4 regions of the Paenibacillus sp. FSL E2-8871 genome follow, and region 1 is predicted to be linked to each of the others. Evidence: riboswitches for the same ligand, from Rfam matches in the RefSeq annotation. Region 1 holds a riboswitch; each other region holds the start of a gene.
The links. Region 1 has a riboswitch for cyclic di-GMP ahead of NYE25_RS25740 (glycosyl hydrolase). Riboswitches for the same ligand answer to the same signal wherever they lie in the genome.
Positions count from the first base shown of each region.

Region 1 (5,317 bases):
TCGGTAGCTGTACTGCCTCCACAGGTGCTAAATAAACATACCTGTTATCGGACAATCGTCTTCTGACCTAATGAGGACTATAGCTTAGTAGCTCTGCAATAACGCAGAGCCACTAAGGATCGACCTGTAATTTTCATCAATCAGGAGACATCCGGAAGATAAAGTGCACTTGCTGGAACTGTCTCTTTAGCTTGACTAGCACTTTCCCACATCAAGCGGACTCTCGCATCGCCTTCATTTTCGTAATACTCCACCTTGATATCGTATAGCTGACCAGCCTTCAGCGTTATACTACCCTTACGCTCAGTACCACTTTGCTTAGTCCAACTATCAATCACGGATTGCCCATTCACCCACACACGGATGCCATCATCTGAGGTAGTGTAAAATGTATATTGCTCATCATATAATGGCTTAATTTTACCGCTCCAACGTATGGAGAAACGATCAATCCCGAGGGCGGCATCCGGCGATCCTTGCCGCCAATTGAAATCGATAATTGCATCAGTTCTAGTAAGAGCTGCTGTTCCCGATAGCTGTATGTTGTTGTAATATTCTCCTGCAAGCCCCTTCGCAAGAGGAATGGCTGCCTCCCCCTCTTCTTCGGGAGGTGCCGGCGCTGGTGCAGCGCTAGGTGTCGGTGCCAGACCAGTATTTAATTTATCTCTGGTCAGGGTATAGTTGCTATTCATAAATGTTTTGATTGTATCTGCACTGTTATTCTCGTAAAGCATTTTTCCCCAGCTCATCATATACGTCCATTTACTTTGTGATTGCTGAAGCTTCTCCAGATTAGGCATTTCACCATTCTCCCCGATCGCAATCGGTTTGCCTGCGGCTAGACTCAACAAGCTGTCATAGTATTTTTGCTGGTAATCATTTTCGTATATATCTGCTGCCAGAATATCTACTTTATCAGCACCTGGATAAGTTAGCGCATAAGGATCTGACCAAACATTGGGAGCATTCGGACTCCATACCCATAACAAATTATTTAATTTATGAACGTTAACAAAACGGTCATACATAATATTCCAAAGTTTAGAAAAGTTATTTTTCTTCCCCCACCAGAACCAGTTCCCGTTCATTTCATGATAGGGTCTCCAAAGCACCGGAACATTGGCATCGCGCAAGCTTTTTAGGGAGACTGCCACCTTATCAAGTTCAGCGATCAGATTGTTATATTGCTTGGTACCCGGTGTAACGTAACTATCGAACTCATTCTGACTAAGTGTTTTTTTCACATTATCCCAGCCATAAGAGGTGCCCGGCAGGTTAGCATGAAAAGTCATAGCTACGATCCCGCCCGCTTTATTCCAGTTGATGGCGCTGTTCACCACATTTTGACGCTGCCAGGCCATCGTTCCTTCTGACTGACCGCTGATCGCGCCCAGTTCATAACCGTGAAGAGCGGCATATTGTCCGCTGGTTCCCTTCAGCATATTGTTAATTTCATCTGGACTTTCTAAATAGTCATGTTGACCAGCAATAATACCTTTTCCTGAGATCGAGTAAAAATAGTTAAGCAGCTTTACGGCTTCAGGTGAGGCTCCTGGGGTAACTGGCGTTCCAGAATTTGAAGCAGCTATGACAACAGACGGCGAAATTCCAACAGTAAGCGGAAGTGCAGTCAGAAACAAGACGAGTGACAGAAATGCGCCAAATAATCGATACGTACGGTAAGCTTTCAAAATAATCTCCCTTTCGGTAGCCAGGCTGCCACTCTTTCGAAGGCCCTATAGCTTTGCGTCCCTACCTTTCGATAGGTTTGCCTTTTCAATTTAAGAGAAATAATCTCTCTTACCGTAAGTATCGACGACAATTAATGATATATTTAGTGTTTTTATGACTTTTTTTGATAATTGAGTCAATTTACCTGTTTCAAGAAATTTTGGATTGGTTAAATAGATAGGTTAGACCTATGAAATGAATTGTTGTAGTTCTATATCATTCCAGTCTAAAGTAATACGAATGTTATCTTCTTCTACTAATTCAGAACCCGTTTGTACCTCTATAAACTCGACATCCGTCAAAGCAAGGATCGCGTGCTTCGTTCCTTCCGGTATACGTACCACGTCCCCAGCCTTCACATTATGTTTTTTCTCATTCAGCACAATACTTGCTTCGCCGCTGACGATTGTCCAAATTTCACTACGCTTGCGATGTAATTGATAGCTGATATTATTCCCCTCGGATATAAAAATCCGTTTGGTCAGCACTTCATTGCCTTCATCATATTTCACATAATCAATAACTTTGTAATGGCCCCAGCGGCGTTCCTCGTACATCGGTCTTTGTTCAAAGGTCTTCAGCACTTCTTTAATCCGTGGGCTCTCAGCTTTATGGGTAACTAGAATCCCATCCGGGCTAGCCGCAATGATCAGATCCTTCGCACCAATTACCGTAATCGGAATATCCAGCTCATTAATCAAGCAAGTCCCCTCAGAATCCGCCGTTACAAAACCTTTTCCTACATGCTTGCTGCTCATTTCCTCTGTCAGCGTATTCCACGTTCCAAGATCCTTCCAGAATCCATCATACGGCTGCACCACAATATGTTCTTCTTTCTCCACCACTTCATAATCAAAGCTGATGGAAGACAATAGCTTATACTGCTTCTGCAATTCTTCATATCCTAAAGGCAACCCTTTACGCTGCAAAATATCTAACAAGTACCCTAAGCGGAAGGCAAACACTCCACAATTCCACAATGCATTTTGCTCGATGAGCTGTTCTGCTTGTATACGGTCTGGTTTCTCTTGAAAGTGACTCACCTTCATAAAACCATTTCCCCCCGCCTCTTCGGTGGTAGGAATAATATATCCGTATTTCTCTGAGGCATGTTCAGGAACAACACCCATTAGGGCCAGATTTGCTCCACTTTCCAGCATGGTCCCCTCAAGCATAGCTATGGTATCAAAAAAGGATGCTTCTACATAAGGGTCAACAGGCAATATTGCTACCGTCTCCGCTGGAGAAACACCTGCCACTGAATAAAGATAGGTAGCTGTTAAGGCGATAGCCGGAAAAGTATCCCGACGCTCCGGTTCAACGATAATCGGCACATGACTTCCCAGTTGGCTTTGTATCATTTCTACTTGGCTGCGGCCGGTGGCCAGATAAGATGATTCTGCCATCCCTGCTTCCTCCAGCTGTCTCCAGACACGTTGTACCATGGATTCTGGTTCACCTTGAGGGCTTTCAAGTACCTTTAGAAATTGCTTTGAACGTGAGTCGTTGGACAACGGCCATAACCGTTTACCTGAACCGCCTGATAGAAGTACCATTTTCATAGAATGAACCCTCCTTGAATTGATATCAAAACCTATGTCTTCCGTTTGGTGGTCGTTGGAATGGATGCACTTACAAACTTTGTTAGGTATGAACCACTTCAAGGGATTTTGGACTTCCGATCGCTGTTATCCTCAGATTTCCTTATTGAACCGCTTCTAGCGGTAGAAATCCGAGGATAAAGGCGAACACTCCGTTTCTACAGTTCCAAATTCCCTTTCCGTTCTTAACCTAACCAACTACTTTTTAACACTGATCCGTGCGCACCGGGCTGTACCAGCCAGAAGCAAGCACGTTTTTCTAAAGACTCGCTTCTGCTCCGGGGGAGGCAGCAGCAACTGCAAGAACAACTGCAACTAAAAGAGCAAGACTAGTTGCCACCACGGAGACAAAGACGATGACAACTATAAGTGCTACTGCTACTGCTGTTGCGATAAACAATCAGAGTACACTAACTATATAAATTGCTTAGAAACTTAAGATAAGGGAACGAAGTGGCGGAGAAGAATTTTGGAACTGGAGGAGCGATAGCGTCCGCCTAAAAGCTTTCCGTAGGAAAGCTCACTTCGTAAGCATAAGCTTTTCCGGATTTCATCCGCTATTAAGCGGTATAAATCAAGAAATCTGGAAACAACAGCGGCTGGAAGTCCAAACATTCACCGCAGTTGCGACTGACACTTAACACAAAAATCTCAAGTTCAATATATATAGATTAAACCGCTCCAGCCACACTAGCAGAATAACCGCTCAATCCACCCATCTGCGGGCGGCCGACAGAATGATAAACGAGTCCGGTACCCTCAATTTGCTCCTTGGAATACACGTTGCGTCCATCGATCAATACCCCATTACGCATGCTTTTCGCCAGCTGATGCAGATCAATCTCCTTGAGTAGGCTCCAATCAGTCAGGAGGCATACGGCGTCGCTGCCCTCAGCCGCTTCCTCTGGCAGATTGCACCAGCGAAGCTGCGGATGATCATATTGCTGCCTGAAATTTGTAGCTGCGATTGGATCATATAGTTTGACTGTTGCCCCTTCAGCCACCAGTGCCTCAACAATCTCTCTGGCTGGAGCTTCGCGGACATCATCGGTATTAGGCTTAAAGGCAAGCCCCCATATCCCAATCGTCGAACCGCGCAGGCTGCCAAGTGATTCATGCAGCTTGGAGATGATCATAAACCGTTGTCCCTTGTTCACTTCGACTACAGATTTCAATAATTTGAATTCGTAATCGACGTTGCCCGCAATTTGAATGAGTGCATTAGTGTCTTTCGGGAAACAGGAGCCTCCATAACCGATACCAGCCTGCAGGAAGGATGACCCGATTCTTTGGTCCATACCCATTCCTTGTGCTACCTCGGTTACATCAGCTCCCACTTTTTCACAAATATTGGCAATCTCATTAATGAAGGAGATCTTCGTGGCCAAAAATGCATTTGAAGCATATTTGATCATTTCAGCACTGCGTATATCTGTTACAAATACATTTTCTGTGAAACCCTTATGAAGCTCGCGCATGGTTGGTTCCAGCTCTGGATTATCAAGACCAATGACAATTCTGTCGGGATGGAGGGTATCGCGAATCGCTGACCCTTCACGTAAAAACTCGGGAGCAGACACGATATCAAAAGAATGATGGGTAAACTTAGAGAGCATTTTGGAGATTTTCTCATTTGTCCCTACGGGAACTGTAGATTTAGTCATTATAATTTTGTGCCCGTCCATCGCTTTAGCGATTTCAGCAGCTGCACCCTCAATGTAGGTTAAGTCAGCTTCACCATTAGGCAGCGATGGCGTACCTACAGCAAGAATGATAATATCTGAATGCCGCACCGAATCCTGAAGATCTGCAGAAAAAGATAACCGTTCCTCACGAAGATTCAGTTCAATCAGTTCCTCGATTCCCGGCTCATAGATGGGCGATTCCATCTGTTTCAGTTTCTTAATCTTTTCCTCGTCCTTATCCACACAGATGACATGATGTCCGCCCAGTGCAAAGCACACGCCAGATACAAGACCCACATA
Region 1 is NZ_JBBOBV010000001.1:5,726,388-5,731,704, reverse strand. Features, by position in the region: gene NYE25_RS25740 (glycosyl hydrolase) at 141-1,691, opposite strand; cyclic di-GMP riboswitch class I at 1,704-1,783, opposite strand; gene NYE25_RS25735 (sugar phosphate nucleotidyltransferase) at 1,920-3,293, opposite strand; gene NYE25_RS25730 (UDP-glucose dehydrogenase family protein) at 4,004-5,317, opposite strand, start outside.

Region 2 (5,317 bases), 3.2 Mb from region 1:
TCATAGTCAGCTGGAGTGATAGGATTAATAGTTTGTTGATAAGCTTGGATAGATTTCAGACCATCTTCTTCAGAAAATGTTCCTTCCAGCTCAATATTGATCACTTTTTTAGTAGTGTCTGTCTTTAAAATAAACTGTCCCACGTTAACATCTCCCGATATTTTAATTTTACTGAAAATAGTTACTTTATTTCTTCAATCGTTTCGAGAAGAATATTAAAAGCGGTGATGATTCTAGGTGCCCCTATAGCGGGTACTAAGTGTAATAGAATACCTTTGAGTTGTTCTACAGTAACTCCCACACGAAGAGCCATGACATAATGAACACCCAATTGATCAAACTGACCCATCGAAATCAGGGCAGAGATAACTGCGATTTCCTTCCAGTCAGCTTCGATTGTGTTGCGTTGAAAAATATCGCCGTAGGCATTCCCCATAATAAATTCAGCCAAATCGGGGAAATGTTCTTTAATCGGAGCCAGTGCTTTAGCTCCGTAGTCTCCAGAGAGATTCGTGAAGTGGTTCAGACCACTGTTTACATTGTCTTTCATAAGTGACCTCCTAATTTAGGTTCAAAGTACGGTGAGCAGTCGGAGGGACCTCATCACGGTCTGTTAGCAGTTCAATGACGGCAACACGGTTGATGGCAACAGCATCCTTGATGGCTGTTTCGAACTCCTCCGCTGTCTCACATTTGTAACCCTTAGCGCCTAGTGATTCTGCGAATTTCACAGCATCCATAGGGACTTCGTAGATAGTTCCGTCAATACGTCCTGTAGTTTTTTCCATACCTTTTAGAGCCATATCTAGCTGTTTATTATTCACAACAATGAATATGACAGGAATATCCTTGCAGACAGCAGCGTTAATCTCTGCGCCTAGCATCATAAAGCAGCCATCTCCTGTAATGCAGAAGATCGTTTCTTCTGGAGCAGCAACCTTTGCACCAATCGCCATTCCGATGGAATTACCCATACAAGCAAAGTAAGCATCGAAAACAAAACTGCCCGGTTTCTTAACCTTGTACCATTTCGCAGCATGGAAACCGTGACTTCCATCATCAACAAAGACTGTGCTGTTATAAGGAATCAAATCACTCATCGTACTCAAGACCGATGCAAGTGAAAGGTTTGGTAAAATCGGAGGCTCTTCGGTATAATCGGAATTTGTCGGTGCTTCGCGTTTTGTGATGTTGTTCGTGTCAATATTATTGAGATAGTAAACTAGATTGTCCCGTAGATCTCCAGTCACTGGAATCGTTTTAGAGAACAATATTTTTCCGACAAAAGTCGGATCGCTATCAAACTGAATTAATGTTGCAGGATGATTTTCCCTTTTAAGATTACAAATAGTCATATCACTTAAACGTGACCCGAGAACGATAAATAGATCACTTTGATTCAGCAAGTCATCCCCATGGGTACAACCGCCTACTCCAATTGGACCGTGATAGAGTGGATGATCCCAAGCTATAGCCCCTTTACCACCTGGAGATGTAACTACAGGAATATTAAATGTTTCCGCTAATTGAATTAGCTCACTATGTGCTCCTGAGCGGTTAACGCCTTTACCCGCGATAATTATTGGATTCTTAGAGTTATTTATAGCATCAAGTACACGGTCGATATTAGCATGGCTAACCAGTGATTCGCGTTCAGGGATTACAATATTACATTCCTCTAGCAATTCCGTTTGTACATCAAAGGGAATACAAAGGTGAACTGGACCACGATTACCGCTCAAAGCAATGGATATGGCATGATTAAAGATTGTGTTAAAGTGATCTCCACGTTCAATAAGCTTGCTATATAAGGTGGCAGGTCTAAACATATCAGCTAAATCAGCTAGAAAAGAAGTAGAGTCCTGACATTGGGGAATTCCAAGCTCTTTAATAGATTGATGGCCAGTAATAAATAGGACAGGTAGGTTGTTAGCCTTAGCATGTGCTGCTGCAGTTAATAGGTTTGTTCCACCAGGACCTGAAGTACCAAAAGCTACACCTAGTTTTCCAGTTTTAAGCGCATACCCGGCTGCTTCGAAGCCGGAACTGGACTCATGTCTCCCAGGAATAAATTCAATACCGTAATCTACCATTTTAAGAACAATAGGACAAATGGATTTCCCAATAATACCAAAGGAATGGGTAACACCTAGGTTCCGTAGTGCTTCCGACATGTAATCTGCGACTGTCTTCAAAAAATACACCTCACAAGTTGATTGTTATTTTAAAATCAAACATTAGAAAACCTGTGCTCTGAATTAGGGCACAGGTTGGTGGCATAAATCGCCATAGAGACTGAACAATTGTTCAGTCGTCTTGGTTTTCTGCAACCTGGCAGTCATGGCCTCTGATTAAAAATGAGGCTGTAGATCCATGGTTTTGCGTCATCCTCTTTCGAAGATTTTGCCAATATTAATTTTAAAATTTATAAGAATAATTTTCCTTTACAATATATTCCTAGAGAACCTTTGTCAATATATTTTCGCAAATTAACTCGAATTTTGACGAAAGTCTTGTCCAACCTATGAAATAATAGATATAAAAAAAACTCCCCCTAAGTCAAAACTTAGGAGGAGTTTTTGGACTTGTTTATATATTTTTGCAAGTGACTTAAAACTTGAAAATATGGATAGTCTTCTGTAGATTAAACACAGCCTGTGTCATTTTCTCAGTTTCTTCAGCAACAGACTGCAGGGCATTAATTTGTTCATTCATAGCGGCGGATACTTCCTCGGTGCCGGCAGCGGTTTGCTGTGTGATTGCAGAGATATTCTCTATTGCACTTGAGATTTTCAAGGCACTTTCCAACATCAGATCACTTTCAGCAGAGAAGGAAGAGATTTGCTCGGTAATATACTGCACACTTTGCACAATTTGAGCAAAGATATGAGCAGATTGAGTGATCATCTCATTCTGTACCTGTACGACTTCTTCGTTGATAGCGATATTGTCAATCGCTTGTTTGATATCAGTTTCGATGCTCCGAACTAAGCCAAAGACTTCCTTCGTTGAAGCCGTTGATTCCTCGGCAAGTTTACGAACCTCCTGTGCGACTACAGCAAATCCTCGACCATGCTCTCCGGCGCGTGCTGCTTCGATGGAGGCATTCAGCGATAAGAGGTTGGTCTGCTCAGCGATCTCTGTGATGGTTTTTGTAATCATCGTAATTCCGCGAGCATTATGAGACAGGGCTTCGATAGTATCAGCTACTTTTTGAGTAGCCTGGATGTTTTTGCGCATGCCTTCAGCTTGAGTATCAACGGACTGCCGTCCTTGTTCAACTAGTTCTAATGTATGTATTGAACGTCTGTTCATTTCTTTCGTTGAGTTCGTATAATTGGATACTTTATTCTCAATATCTTTAATGGATTCTGTCATTTCAGCGATATCCGTAGATATTTCATTTGCACCAAGAGCTAGCTCGTTAGACGAAGAGGCTACCTGTGCCATGACAATTTTCAAATTTTGATTCTTATCTTCGATTCCACGGCTTGCATCCATAACTTGACGAGTGATTTGTGATGCTTCTGTCAAAATCTTCTTGAGCTTGTCAATCATAGTATTAAAGGAACGACTTACGTCCCCCATAGACCCGTTCTCATCGGCTCTACTAGTAAAATCCCCTTTTGAAATACTATGAGATACATTCGCGATGTCATCAAAAGAAGATGTAAGCGTTCTCTCGATAAAGCGGGCCACGGGGAAAGTTAGAGCAGCAAGAACTACGATTAGAACAATACCCAAAATAATGTTGCCTAAGATCATAAAAGTAACTAAAACAGGAATAGCAAATAGTGCGGCAACGAGGTAACATCCGGCAACAATTCTTTGTTTTAACGGAAGTTTATGCATCCAGTTCATTGGTATAATGTCCTCCTTATTAATATTATGTATTGGTGTTATTATATGGGATTTAAAGGTGATTGGTCTATAGTAAGAACTGACATAAATCTTCTTTTCGGAGTAGTTCTTTAGATTTCGTGTCAAAAATCCTCATAAATAGCGGAAATTTTTGCGATAGCAGACTTTACCATCTCTAAAAGTTCTTGCGGTGAAAGTACAATAACCGAGGGACTAAAAGAAAGGATTATCCGGCAGGCCGACTCGATCGTATTAAATTCGGCATCTACGTTTACCCACTCTGCTTTGCTAGTTGGCTCTATCAATTGGACAGAGACGAATCTTTCTCGCTGTAATTCTTTTAAGATAGATGTTCTAACCCTTAGCTTTACTTGATACTTTGGCAGTGCTGCTTTAAAGGCAGTGGTGGACTCTTCCCAGTACTGTTTTAAATCAAAGTCATCAGGTCTTTTAAACCACTCATGAGTCTCCTCAACGTTAACTAATCTGGACACACGAAAGGTCCGTAGTTCATCTTTGCTTTTGGCTACGACATACCATACTCCGCGTTTTGCAACTAACCCAAGAGGTTCAATGAAACGGACCGTTGTCTCGTTGCTCCGGAGATAAGTGATTTTTACTTTGCGGTCCTCCCAAAGTGCTCTCTGCAGTACAGAAAGGAACGGATAAGTCTCATCCGAAGGATGCCAACTGGCGCCATCAATATGAATACGCTCGCTTAGGTAATTTGCTGGGTTACTAAGTCGATGTGAGGATGCAGCCTCTAGTTTGAGAAGAGCGGAAGAGTAGTCGTCTTGTATCCCCAGATCCTTCATTATTGATGCGTCAGCGGACAGAAGCAGTGAACCAATCTCTTGTGGCTTCATTCCCGTTAGGGAGGTTCGGTACCCTTCAGTAAGCATCCAGCCTCCTTCACGACCACGTTCAGCTAAAATGGGTATTCCTGAAGCACTTAATGCTTCCATATCACGAAACACAGTTCGTTCTGATACCTCGAGTGTTTGGGCCAATTCTCTAGAAGTCATTTTTCCACGATTTTGCAACAGAAGTAATATTGATAACAAACGGTCGGCTCTCATTAGGCTATTGTACCTCCTCGAATTATTGATTAGACGATCACCATTAATCATTTCTAAATCATGATTATATTATATATGTCAGTTGATGTCATATATACGGGCTATACTTATAAAACGTAAGGAATGTTCACAGAATATTGAAATCCGAATTCATGTGGAAAGGGTTGAGGGCTATGACATTGAAAGGGAAAGTTGCATTGGTTACCGGGAGCAGCAGAGGTGCCGGGAGGGGAATCGCTTTAGAATTAGCAAGAAGAGGCGCTTTTGTCTATATTACAGGGAGGACCACAGATGTATCCGTCACAGAACATATTAAGGGGAGCATAGATAGCGTACTTTGAGAAATAAAAGAGAGTGGAGGCTCTGGTGCGGTAATA
Region 2 is NZ_JBBOBV010000001.1:2,505,275-2,510,591, reverse strand. Features, by position in the region: gene NYE25_RS11595 (hypothetical protein) at 1-143, opposite strand, end outside; gene NYE25_RS11590 (carboxymuconolactone decarboxylase family protein) at 182-550, opposite strand; gene NYE25_RS11585 (thiamine pyrophosphate-binding protein) at 561-2,204, opposite strand; cyclic di-GMP riboswitch class I at 2,323-2,418, opposite strand; gene NYE25_RS11580 (methyl-accepting chemotaxis protein) at 2,611-3,861, opposite strand; gene NYE25_RS11575 (helix-turn-helix transcriptional regulator) at 3,984-4,940, opposite strand; gene NYE25_RS11570 (SDR family oxidoreductase) at 5,285-5,317, shown strand, end outside.
Region 2: it holds a riboswitch for cyclic di-GMP, as region 1 does, so the genes downstream of both, NYE25_RS11585 (thiamine pyrophosphate-binding protein) here and NYE25_RS25740 (glycosyl hydrolase) in region 1, are expected to answer to the same signal.

Region 3 (5,317 bases), 370 kb from region 1:
GCCGGTGTTACACCGGATGCTAATGCAGTCGCTAAAAGAGGAGAGCCTGCCAATCTTTTTGACGAGCAGTCGCTCATCCCTGAATATTCTAACTTTATGAATAGCACTTATTTTGACGAGATCTACCATGCACGGACAGCTTATGAATATACACACGGGATTGTGCCTTATGAGAACACGCATCCACCACTAGGCAAGCTATTGATCGCAGTAGGGATGAAACTGTTCGGAGTCAATCCTTTCGGCTGGCGTATTATCGGAACATTGTTCGGGATTGCCATGCTGCCTCTCATTTATGTAATGGCACTACGGCTCTTTAAAAAGAGCAAATACGCAGCACTTGCAGCTGGGTTGTTCGCACTGGATTTCATGCATTTCACACAAACAAGAATCTCTACGATCGATGTATACGGAGTATTCTTCATCATGTTAATGTTTTATTTCATGCAGCGATATTACACTATGAATTTCTTCAGGCAACCCTTAAGAAAAACGCTAATTCCGTTGTTCTGGTCCGGTCTATTCTTCGGAATTGGTGTCGCCTCCAAGTGGATTGTATTGTACGGAGGAGCTGGGCTGGCCATTATGCTAGCTATCTCGCTCTTCGAGCGCTACAGAGAATACCAAGCATCGGGACGGTTGCTCGCGGAAGGGAAGATCAAAGATAAGGAACTGCTGGGCACCTGTCGCGAAGCCGTAAATTCGTTCTGGAAAAATACCATTATTACGCTAGCTAGTTGTGTTGCATTCTTCGTAATCATACCGGTCATTATTTATAGTTTATCTTTTGTTCCGGGTTTATCTGCATCCGCAGAGGGCTTTACTATAAAAGGGTTGATTGATTCCCAAAAGAATATGTACAACTATCACAGTCAGCTTGTAGCTACACATCCTTTTGCGTCCTCCTGGTGGCAATGGCCGTTTATGAAGAGACCAGTCTGGTTCTTTAGTGGCAGTGAGGGTTTGCCGCAAGGTCAGGTCAGCAGTATAGTGACTATGGGGAATCCGCTTATCTGGTGGACGGGTATTTTCGCAATGCTGGCAACGCTGTGGATTACACTGAAACGCAAAGATAAGACCCTTTATATGATCTGGATCGCCTTTTTCTCACAATATGTTCCATGGATGCTTGTCCCAAGGGAAACCTTTATCTACCATTATTTTGCTATGGTTCCTTTTATGATTCTTGGTATTGTATATATAATGAAGTTGCTAGATAGCAAATATCCTGAGGCTCGTTATGTTAGTTATGTCTATGTGGCTGTTGCTTTACTGCTCTTTGTCGCGTTCTACCCTGTCCTGTCAGGGATGCAGGTAAGCGGAGATTATGTGAAGAATATGCTGCGTTGGTTCCCATCTTGGGTTTTCTAAGATTTTTTTAAAATATCTATAACAATAAGTTTATGCTTACAGCGTTATTATGAAGTACAGAAAGATGTAACGCTCCATAAAGCTTTTAGGAGGAATAAAGGTGAAAGCCAGATATAGTGTAATTGTGCCCATGTTCAATGAGGAGCAAGTAATTAGCGTTACTTATGAACGTTTGAAAAAAGTAATGGACGAATGCGGCGATACTTATGAGCTAGTCTTCGTAAATGACGGAAGTCGTGATCGTTCGGCCCAGATGATTCGGGAGATCAGTGATCGGGATGAATGCGTCAAGCTAATTGACTTCTCGCGTAATTTCGGACATCAGGTAGCAATTACAGCTGGCATGGACTATGCCGAAGGTCAAGCGGTTGTTGTTATTGATGCTGACCTTCAAGATCCACCGGAGGTCATTTTGCAAATGATCGAGAAGTGGAAAGAGGGTTATGACGTTGTGTATGCGAAGCGGCTGAAGCGCCGTGGAGAAACGATGTTCAAAAAGGTAACGGCCAAGATCTTTTATCGATTGCTCAGCAGCATGACAAGTGTAGACATTCCCACGGACACAGGTGATTTCCGTCTTATTGATCGTAAGGTATGTGATGTCTTGCGAGGTCTCAAGGAAAAAAATCGGTATGTCAGAGGTTTAGTGAGCTGGGTCGGCTTCAAGCAGACGATGGTGGAATATGAGCGGGAAGAACGATTTGCAGGAGAAACTAAGTATCCTCTTAAGAAAATGATTCGTTTTGCGCTGGATGGGATCACTTCCTTTTCGCATAAGCCACTTAAGATTGCTACGTATGTCGGATTCTTTCTTTCCTTCTCCAGCTTTCTCTATTTATTCTTCGTATTGTTTCAAAGAATCTTTTTCACCTCATGGACGGTTCCAGGTTGGGCTTCCATTGTAGGGGTCAATTTGCTCTTTAACGGTATCGTTCTGATGCTGCTAGGTGTAATCGGTGAGTATATTGGACGGATTTATGACGAGTCTAAGGATAGACCGTTGTATATTGTCAGTGAGACCATAGGATATCGTAACGAAGAAGAAGTGGATCGCCGGAAGGATTACAAAGATGTCAGATAAGAACTTTCGGACTGCTTTCATACAGTTTCTCAAATTTAATGCTGTAGGTCTGGTAAATACCCTCATTGATTTCGTAATCTTCACATTACTGAACTCACTTGGGATGGTATATGCGTTGGCACAGGTGATTTCTTATAGTGCAGGGACAGCGAACAGCTTTATTTTGAATAAAAAAGTAACCTTCAAGGATCGTGATCGTGGTAATAAAGAGGGTTTTGATAAGACGCAGTTGCTGAAGTTTATCGTACTGAATCTGGTAGTACTCGGAATATCGCTGTTGCTAATGCATCTGTTGACTGACAAACTAGGCATTCAAGTGTTGATCTCTAAGGTATTAGTAACGTTTGTGACGGTGATCATTAACTTCTTCGGAAGTCGTAAATGGGTATTCTAAAGTTCAGTAGAACCAATCTACGGAGGTGAAAATCATGCGTAAATTCTCGTATGTGCTCATACTGGCGGGGATCCTTATCATGCTCTATCCAAAAGCTAACGAATGGTATAACGACTGGCAGCAGGATAAGCTATTAGAATCAGCTGAACTGAGCACCAGTGAAAGTACTCCACCACCTGATCTAAAGAGCAGATATGCCGAGGTCACTCAGCTACTAGCGGAGGAATCAGCTTTAGATGCACAAGCACAGCCGCAAGAAACAGAAAAGCCGGAACCGGAAATTGAAGTGGGTGGCAAAGTTATCGCATTAATTGAGATCGATAAGATCAATCTGAAGCTACCTGTATTAGAAGGGGCTACTAAAGCGAATATGAAGCATGCTGCGGCCCATATGAAAGAAACAACTCCAATAGGAGAAATAGGGAACGCCGCAATAGCTGCACATAGAGCTAGAACTACGGGCAGATTGTTTAACAGGCTGAATGAGGTTGTGATTGGGGATACGATTACGGTAAAGACTAGCGATCAGACTTATAATTACGAGGTTTATGATATTTCTGTTGTACTTCCTAGTGATGTGTCTGTTCTAGACGGGAATAACAAAGATAAAATTCTTACTCTAATTACGTGTGACCCACTAGTAGATCCTACACATCGTTTGATTGTTCATGCCAAGCTTTCCTAATCGTTGACGAGAAATAACAAGAAAACTCAAATACAGAGAAATAACTATAAAATAATAGTAAATCTAGCAATTTTGTTCTTGTTTACGAGGATAAATATGGTAGTATAAGACTATAAAAGCTAAACACGATAAACGGCAAACCTATCGAAAGGTAGGGACGCAAAGCTAAAGGGCCTTCCCGAAAGGATGGCAGCCAGTTACCGAATGAAGAGGCTTTTTTTGTTTTTATAAAATATATAAGAATCTTAGATTCATATTTCTACTTGGACTGATTCTGTTAATTTGTCTAGTGAAATTAGAACAGATAGAGCTTATACGATAACGGCAAACCTATCGAAAGGTAGGGACGCAAAGCTAAAGGGCCTTCCCGAAAGGATGGCAGCCAGCTACCGAAAGGGGTTTTATCCGTGAAAAAGGTTTATTTTATGATGGTGGCGCTGTTCGTACTGATTACTGCGGTTCCGGTAAGCACAGCTCAAGCCGCAAGTGTAGATGCAAGCTGGTTGATTACATCGAAAGTGGCTCAAGGTGTTATTGGAATTAACTATGATATTCCGAAAGATAAAAGAATCAAACTCATGATCACTAAAGACAACAGCAGCTATACATATAACTTATATGCTTCTGGACAAGCTGAGGACTTCCCTTTACAACAAGGTAATGGTACTTATAAGGTTTCTGTTCTTGAGAACACAACCGGCAATAAATACAAAGCGTTATATTCCGAAGTAGTAGACGTAACCATGAGTGACTCGAATTCCGTATATTTGGGCTCCGTACAGAATGTGAAATGGAGTTCTTCTGATAAAGCGATCCTTAAGGCCAAAGAGCTTACAAAAGGCAAAACAACAGATGAAGAGAAAGTTAAGGCAATCTATAACTATGTAGTTGCTAATGTACAATACGATTATTCTCTTGCTAATAACGTAACAACAGATTACATTCCGAACATTAACAACACTTTGAATACTAAAAAAGGAATCTGCTATGACTATGCTTCTCTTTTTGCCGCAATGCTGCGTAGTGTAGATGTGCCTGCTAAATTGGTGATGGGGAATACTAGCTACGTTACGCAATACCATGCATGGAATGAAGTGTTGATGGATGGGAAATGGGTTACTATTGATACAACGGTAGATGCATCGTCAGCGAAGAATAAGAAGAATACGGATTTTATTAAGGCTTCAAGTAAGTATACTGCAGCAAAATACTATTAATTTGCATCGCTAGATTCATAACTCTATTAAATAAACAACTAGCTTAATAATTAAGCTAGTTGTTTATTTTTCTATTAGGGGTTGCTTTTCTATGAATAGATAGGTTATTATAGTTAAGCGTTGTTAGACAGCGTACAGGCAATGTTTGAGAGAGTTATATAAACGGATTTCGAAAAATAAAGCTTGCATTACTGAGAATAACATGATATATTATAAGAGTTGCTGCTGAGACATTAAACGGCGCCAACGAGAACTTGATCTTTGAAAACTGAACAACGAGTGAGTAGGAAATCACGAAAGTGAAATCCAAAATTAGAGAATTAATTTTCTCGTCAGATGTTTCAAAATGAGCATATCGCTCTTTTCAATACTAATTGGAGAGTTTGATCCTGGCTCAGGACGAACGCTGGCGGCGTGCCTAATACATGCAAGTCGAGCGGAGTTATTTTGAAAGCTTGCTTTCAAAATAACTTAGCGGCGGACGGGTGAGTAACACGTAGGCAACCTGCCCCTTAGACTGGGATAACTACCGGAAACGGTAGCTAATACCGGATAATTTCTTTTTTCTC
Region 3 is NZ_JBBOBV010000001.1:5,357,238-5,362,554, forward strand. Features, by position in the region: gene NYE25_RS24210 (phospholipid carrier-dependent glycosyltransferase) at 1-1,371, shown strand, start outside; gene NYE25_RS24215 (glycosyltransferase family 2 protein) at 1,472-2,452, shown strand; gene NYE25_RS24220 (GtrA family protein) at 2,442-2,846, shown strand; gene NYE25_RS24225 (class D sortase) at 2,881-3,531, shown strand; cyclic di-GMP riboswitch class I at 3,656-3,736, shown strand; cyclic di-GMP riboswitch class I at 3,845-3,925, shown strand; gene NYE25_RS24230 (transglutaminase-like domain-containing protein) at 3,939-4,748, shown strand; rRNA gene NYE25_RS24235 (16S ribosomal RNA) at 5,120-5,317, shown strand, end outside.
Region 3: it holds a riboswitch for cyclic di-GMP, as region 1 does, so the genes downstream of both, NYE25_RS24230 (transglutaminase-like domain-containing protein) here and NYE25_RS25740 (glycosyl hydrolase) in region 1, are expected to answer to the same signal.

Region 4 (5,317 bases), 540 kb from region 1:
CTATATGGTACAAAATTATCGGCATCCCCATGAATAAAAAGAATCGGCACCTTCGCCTTCCTCACCTGTTTCAAGGCAGACGCTTCACTAAACCCATACCCTGCTTTCAAACGAGTAATTAGACTCGCACTTTGAATAAAAGGGAAACTTGGCAAGCGATACATACGCCGTAGTTGGTAGGCTAATTGTGCTTTAACTGAGCTGTAAGCGCAGTCCGAGACAATAGCTTTGACCTGCGGTGGGAGATTTTCACCTGAGGTCATTAGCACTGTAGCACCACCCATAGAGACCCCATGAAGCACAACTTGAGCACTGGGCCCAGTCTTTTCTATTATATATTCACTCCACTGCAAATAATCCTTGCGCTCATGCCATCCAAAACCAATATAATTCCCAGCGCTTTCCCCATGTCCCCTGGCATCGGGAATCAGAATATTAAAGCCCAGTCTCTCGTAATAGATTTTGGCGTACGCCCCCATATCCTTCCCTTTTCCAGAATAACCATGAGCTAGAATCGCTGTACGACCTTCAGCACGATCCGAAAGGAGCAAGTACCCTCTTAATTGTAGCCCGTCCTCAGATGTAATCTCCACATTCTCAAAGCTCTGACTGGAGATCCAATCCTTCCCCTCACCCCAAGAAGCCCCGGCAACCGGGGGATCAACCTTCAAATCACGATTATTACTCAGGAATTCCTTCGGTGCTCGTTTAATAGCAATTCCATAAAAGAAAAAGCCCGCATAGATCAGAGCTCCTATGACGATGACAGCGCTAATGAAGAACCATACCAATTCATCTTCCCCGTCCTTTCTTCATATCCGTTGTAAATCAGTATAACATCTACTTAGAAGCGCCAAAATATAACAATCATAACAAAAGAAAACCGCCATCGGAATATGTCCCGAAAGCGGCTTTACTATTCATGGTATAACTTGTGTTCAAGCTACAATCACCGTTTATTATTTCTTGCTCGAGAATCTATTTCTCATTAGCAATCCAATAAGTGCAAAACCTAGACCAGTTACATAATAAGGGACTGAACTTGATTCTCCCGTTTTTGGAAGTTCATCCACAGGTGGATTACCTAGCGGGATTGTATCATCCACTACAGCAATATCCTCTGGTGACGGCGTTGGTGTTACTGTCAATACTGGTCCTAATGGAATCTCATCATCATCAACAAGTACCTCTGTGTTGCTCGACGGTGTTGGTGTTGGTACTGGTGCTGGAGTCGACGAAGCTACAGGGCCCAGCGGCACAGGATCATCATTAACAATGATAGTACCAATTACAAATGATGGTGTTGGTGTCGGGAACACCGGAGGCTCCGGCGTTGGCGTCGGTGTTGGCGTCACTTCTGATGAAGGTGTCGGTGTCGGCGTTACTTCCGACGACGATGTCGGTGTTGGCGTCACTTCCGACGATGGTGTCGGTGTTGGCGTTACTTCCGGCGACGGAGTCGGCGTTGGTGTTGGCGTCACGGTCGGCGTTGGTGTTGGCGTCACGGTCGGCGTCGGTGTTGGCGTCACGGTCGGCGTTGGTGTTGGCGTCACGGTCGGCGTTGGTGTTGGCGTCACGATCGGCGTTGGTGTTGGCGTCACGGTCGGCGTTGGTGTTGGCGTCACGGTCGGCGTTGGTGTTGGCGTCACGGTCGGCGTTGGTGTTGGCGTCACGATCGGCGTTGGTGTTGGCGTCACGGTCGGCGTTGGTGTTGGCGTCACGGTCGGCGTTGGTGTTGGCGTCACGATCGGCGTTGGTGTTGGCGTCACGATCGGCGTTGGTGTTGGCGTCACGATCGGCGTTGGTGTTGGCGTCACGATCGGCGTTGGTGTTGGTTTTGGTGTGTGTGTTGGCTTTGGTGTGTGCGTTGGCTTCGGTGTCGGTGTTGGCTTTGGTGTGTGTGTCGGCTTCGGTGTCGGTGTTGGCTTTGGTGTGTGTGTTGGCTTCGGTGTCGGTGTCACGCACGGCGTAGGCGTCACGGTCGGCGTCGGTGTTGGTGTCACGGTCGGCGTCGGTGTTGGCGTCACGGTCGGCGTTGGTGTTGGCGTCACGGTCGGCGTTGGCGTTGGCGTCACGGTCGGCGTTGGTGTTGGCGTCACGGTTGGTGTCGGTGTTGGGGTCACGGTCGGCGTCGGTGTTGGCGTCACGGTCGGCGTTGGTGTTGGCGTCACGGTTGGTGTCAGTGTTGGGGTCACGGTCGGCGTCGGTGTTGGCGTCACGGTCGGCGTTGGTGTTGGCGTCACGGTCGGCGTTGGCGTTGGAGGTGGTTCTTCCCCTCCATATGGATACCAATGCATCTGCACCCCACCAGCAAATCCCTTTGCAATCAGCGTCCCATGCAGTTCACCGGAATTATAAGTTACTTTTGCAAGCGGAGCTAGGATAGTTCCTTCTATTGTTAAACTTCCAATGTCAACAGTGCTAGCTTCATAAAAATTAAATAATACCTTGTTAGGGCTACCTCCCCAGATTTGAAAGCTTGGAATGTTAACTGAACTTCCGCTAACGTTAATGATAACTGTGGCGCTATTTGCAATATTAAACTGTAAGCCATTAGCACCAGCGAAATCGGCAGCACTAAGATTAAGAACGTTAAATGGTTCCGGAGCATCAATCGTTATTTTCCCATATTCCTTTTTGAAAGTTCCTATTGTAGCAAGCGAAGAGAATTCATTAGAACGTCCAATAAGAAATTGCTCTTCAGCATCAAAATCAATAGGAGTCCCTTTTCTCGCTGGTTCTTTAAGATCTACACCGTTGCTGGAAAAAACACCACCATAAACGGATGCTCCATGAACAGTCCCATTAGTAAAACTGATGTCATTACCAGCAATAAGAACATCTCCACCTGGATTATCCTTGGATACGCCGTAATTCTGCAAAGTAATATTACCTTTGGCCGCAAGGCGCCCATGAACCTGATCATTAGATTGTTTGAAATCGCCAAAAATAAAAGTATTAAAATTCCCTGCAATACCTAACACAGGTGTAGGAGTATAGGGAAGCACCTCCCCAGCCGCATTTACCAAGTGACCTCCAGAAAGACCACTACCTACTGTCAAAATCCCCGCTAATATTAGTGCTAGCAGCGGTTTCATTCTTCTTTTCAAAAAGCACACCTCCTAAATCTATGATTTATATTCAATCAGAATAATTACCAGAAACTCTAAAGGACCTAACAACAAAAAAGACCGCCAAAAAAGAAGTGGAATTCCCTTCTCATGGCAGTCGGACGGTCATAGCGCATTTAAGACACTTTAGACTCCTGGACTTTGCGTCCCACCCTTTCAGGCGGTTTGCTATTATCATGATAATATATGTATTGACTTGCAGATTAGAACTAGCATTTTAAGCATCCTATTAAATAATCGTCTATGACTTTTAATACTTTTGAACTAATAATAGTTTAGCGCTCCATCCCCACAATTGTCAATCAATTCCTTTTGATATTCATACGCGTAAGCAAGCACAAAAAAAAGCGCCTAAAGGCGCTTCACACAAAGGTTTTCCTTTAATTTTAAAGTAACTTTATCCAACCTAATATCGATATCCATAATGGAATACTTAGAATCAAACCAAATACCATTCCACGGCGGAGACTTCCTTCCTCATTCATCCTAATTCTCCCTTTATATAAGTCTGAAACATTATTTTTTATTATTACAATTTTAATATATTTTATTCTTTCTAATTTAGTTGTGAATTAAATCACATTGGACTAGCTGTTTAGAAATACCATTGATTATTTTTGGAATATCGGGGTAGAATACGAATATACGTTCCTATTAGAGGTGATGAGATTCATGAATAGAGCTGAAAGCAGGGACAACATGCTGGTGAAATCTTATTTATTGCTTCCGATGATTTTATCAGCTTTCGAACGGGACTCCGCCATTCTATCTGCACATTTACGAACACCCACCCCCTATCTGGAGGTTCTTGAAACAGCCGCAGCAGTTGCTACAACAGATCTAAGAGATGTTCGTTCAGAGATGAGAAAACGGGGAATCAAGGTTTATGAGCAGAACAGACTTAACACGGGGATAGAAGCCAAATTTATATGTCGTGGCTACCATGAACGAATGCTGCTGTTAAACGACATTGTCGCTGCCCAAGCTGCCATTCATATGCGCAGATATCTCGGTCTGGATATTTCATCTTTTAAGAGCTATGAAGAGCAGTATCAGATTAAGTGAAGTAGCGAAGAAGCTGCCCCCCTCCCCCATTTAATTAGCGAACAAAAAAATAGGCCTTACCATGGGAGTTGGCAAGACCTGAGAGATTTATACCACAAAACACTGGGGGGTGTTTGGTGTCTTCAATATATACCTTGAACCTGAAAATAAGATGATGCTCACATGAAAATTACATTAAAAAACTTCAATTCGTAGCTTAGGCTATCCGATTGATAGTTAGCCACGAGTGCTTTGAACTAATCGTTTCAAAATGATATAGTGAGTTCGTTGCTCGCAGGATGACTTGATAGCAGGTTGAAAACATAATAAAGTCGGGACCTGAGTACGGAGCGACAACAGGCGTTTGCCTTTTCGTTGAATATTTTCTGAAGGAGGGTACTAGCCCATGAGTGATGAAATCTGTATACCACCTGGCATTCAGCAGAAGGACACTAGCTTTGGCTACACCTTGTCTATCATTAGTGGTAAATATAAAATGACTATTCTCTACTATCTCTCTGAAAACAAGATCGTGCGGTTCAATGAACTGCAACGGGGTATCGGCACAATACCTTTTAAGACGTTAAGCGTTATGTTGAAAGAACTGGAAGCCGACTGTCTCGTCAGGCGCGAGGAATTCCCCCAGATTCCCCCTAAAGTTGAGTATTCCTTGACCGAGAAGGGCCAATCGCTTATTCCGGTGCTGGATATGATGTGCACTTGGGGAGAGAAAAACTTCGTTCCAGCCGCGCAAGAGATAACCATACCTTTTACGATTTAACGACAACTTATGACAAAAGCAGCATTTCCATTAATGAAAATGCTGCTTTTTGTTTCAATTCTAATTACATATTTTCGATAAATTCAACATAGCCTTGCGAACTGATATCCAATTTCTTTAAGTAATCCGTACTTCCTACCGTCTCAGATTCCGTGCCATAAATGGCATAGAAGGAACGATAATCAGCGTTGCAGTACAAAAAAGTCGTGTCAAAGGGAGATAAAATACGGTCAAGCCCGTAGCCGAGTTTACCTTCTTCACTAAAGTCTTTTGCACTTCCTCCGGCAGTTACAGCTAATGCGATTTTTCGATTTCTTAATTTATCACTCTTCGAACCATATGCCCATCCGTAAGTAAATAC
Region 4 is NZ_JBBOBV010000001.1:5,185,510-5,190,826, reverse strand. Features, by position in the region: gene NYE25_RS23460 (alpha/beta hydrolase) at 1-791, opposite strand, end outside; gene NYE25_RS23455 (choice-of-anchor A family protein) at 960-3,110, opposite strand; cyclic di-GMP riboswitch class I at 3,221-3,311, opposite strand; gene NYE25_RS23450 (hypothetical protein) at 3,804-4,196, shown strand; gene NYE25_RS23445 (winged helix-turn-helix transcriptional regulator) at 4,582-4,956, shown strand; gene NYE25_RS23440 (NAD(P)H-dependent oxidoreductase) at 5,021-5,317, opposite strand, start outside.
Region 4: it holds a riboswitch for cyclic di-GMP, as region 1 does, so the genes downstream of both, NYE25_RS23455 (choice-of-anchor A family protein) here and NYE25_RS25740 (glycosyl hydrolase) in region 1, are expected to answer to the same signal.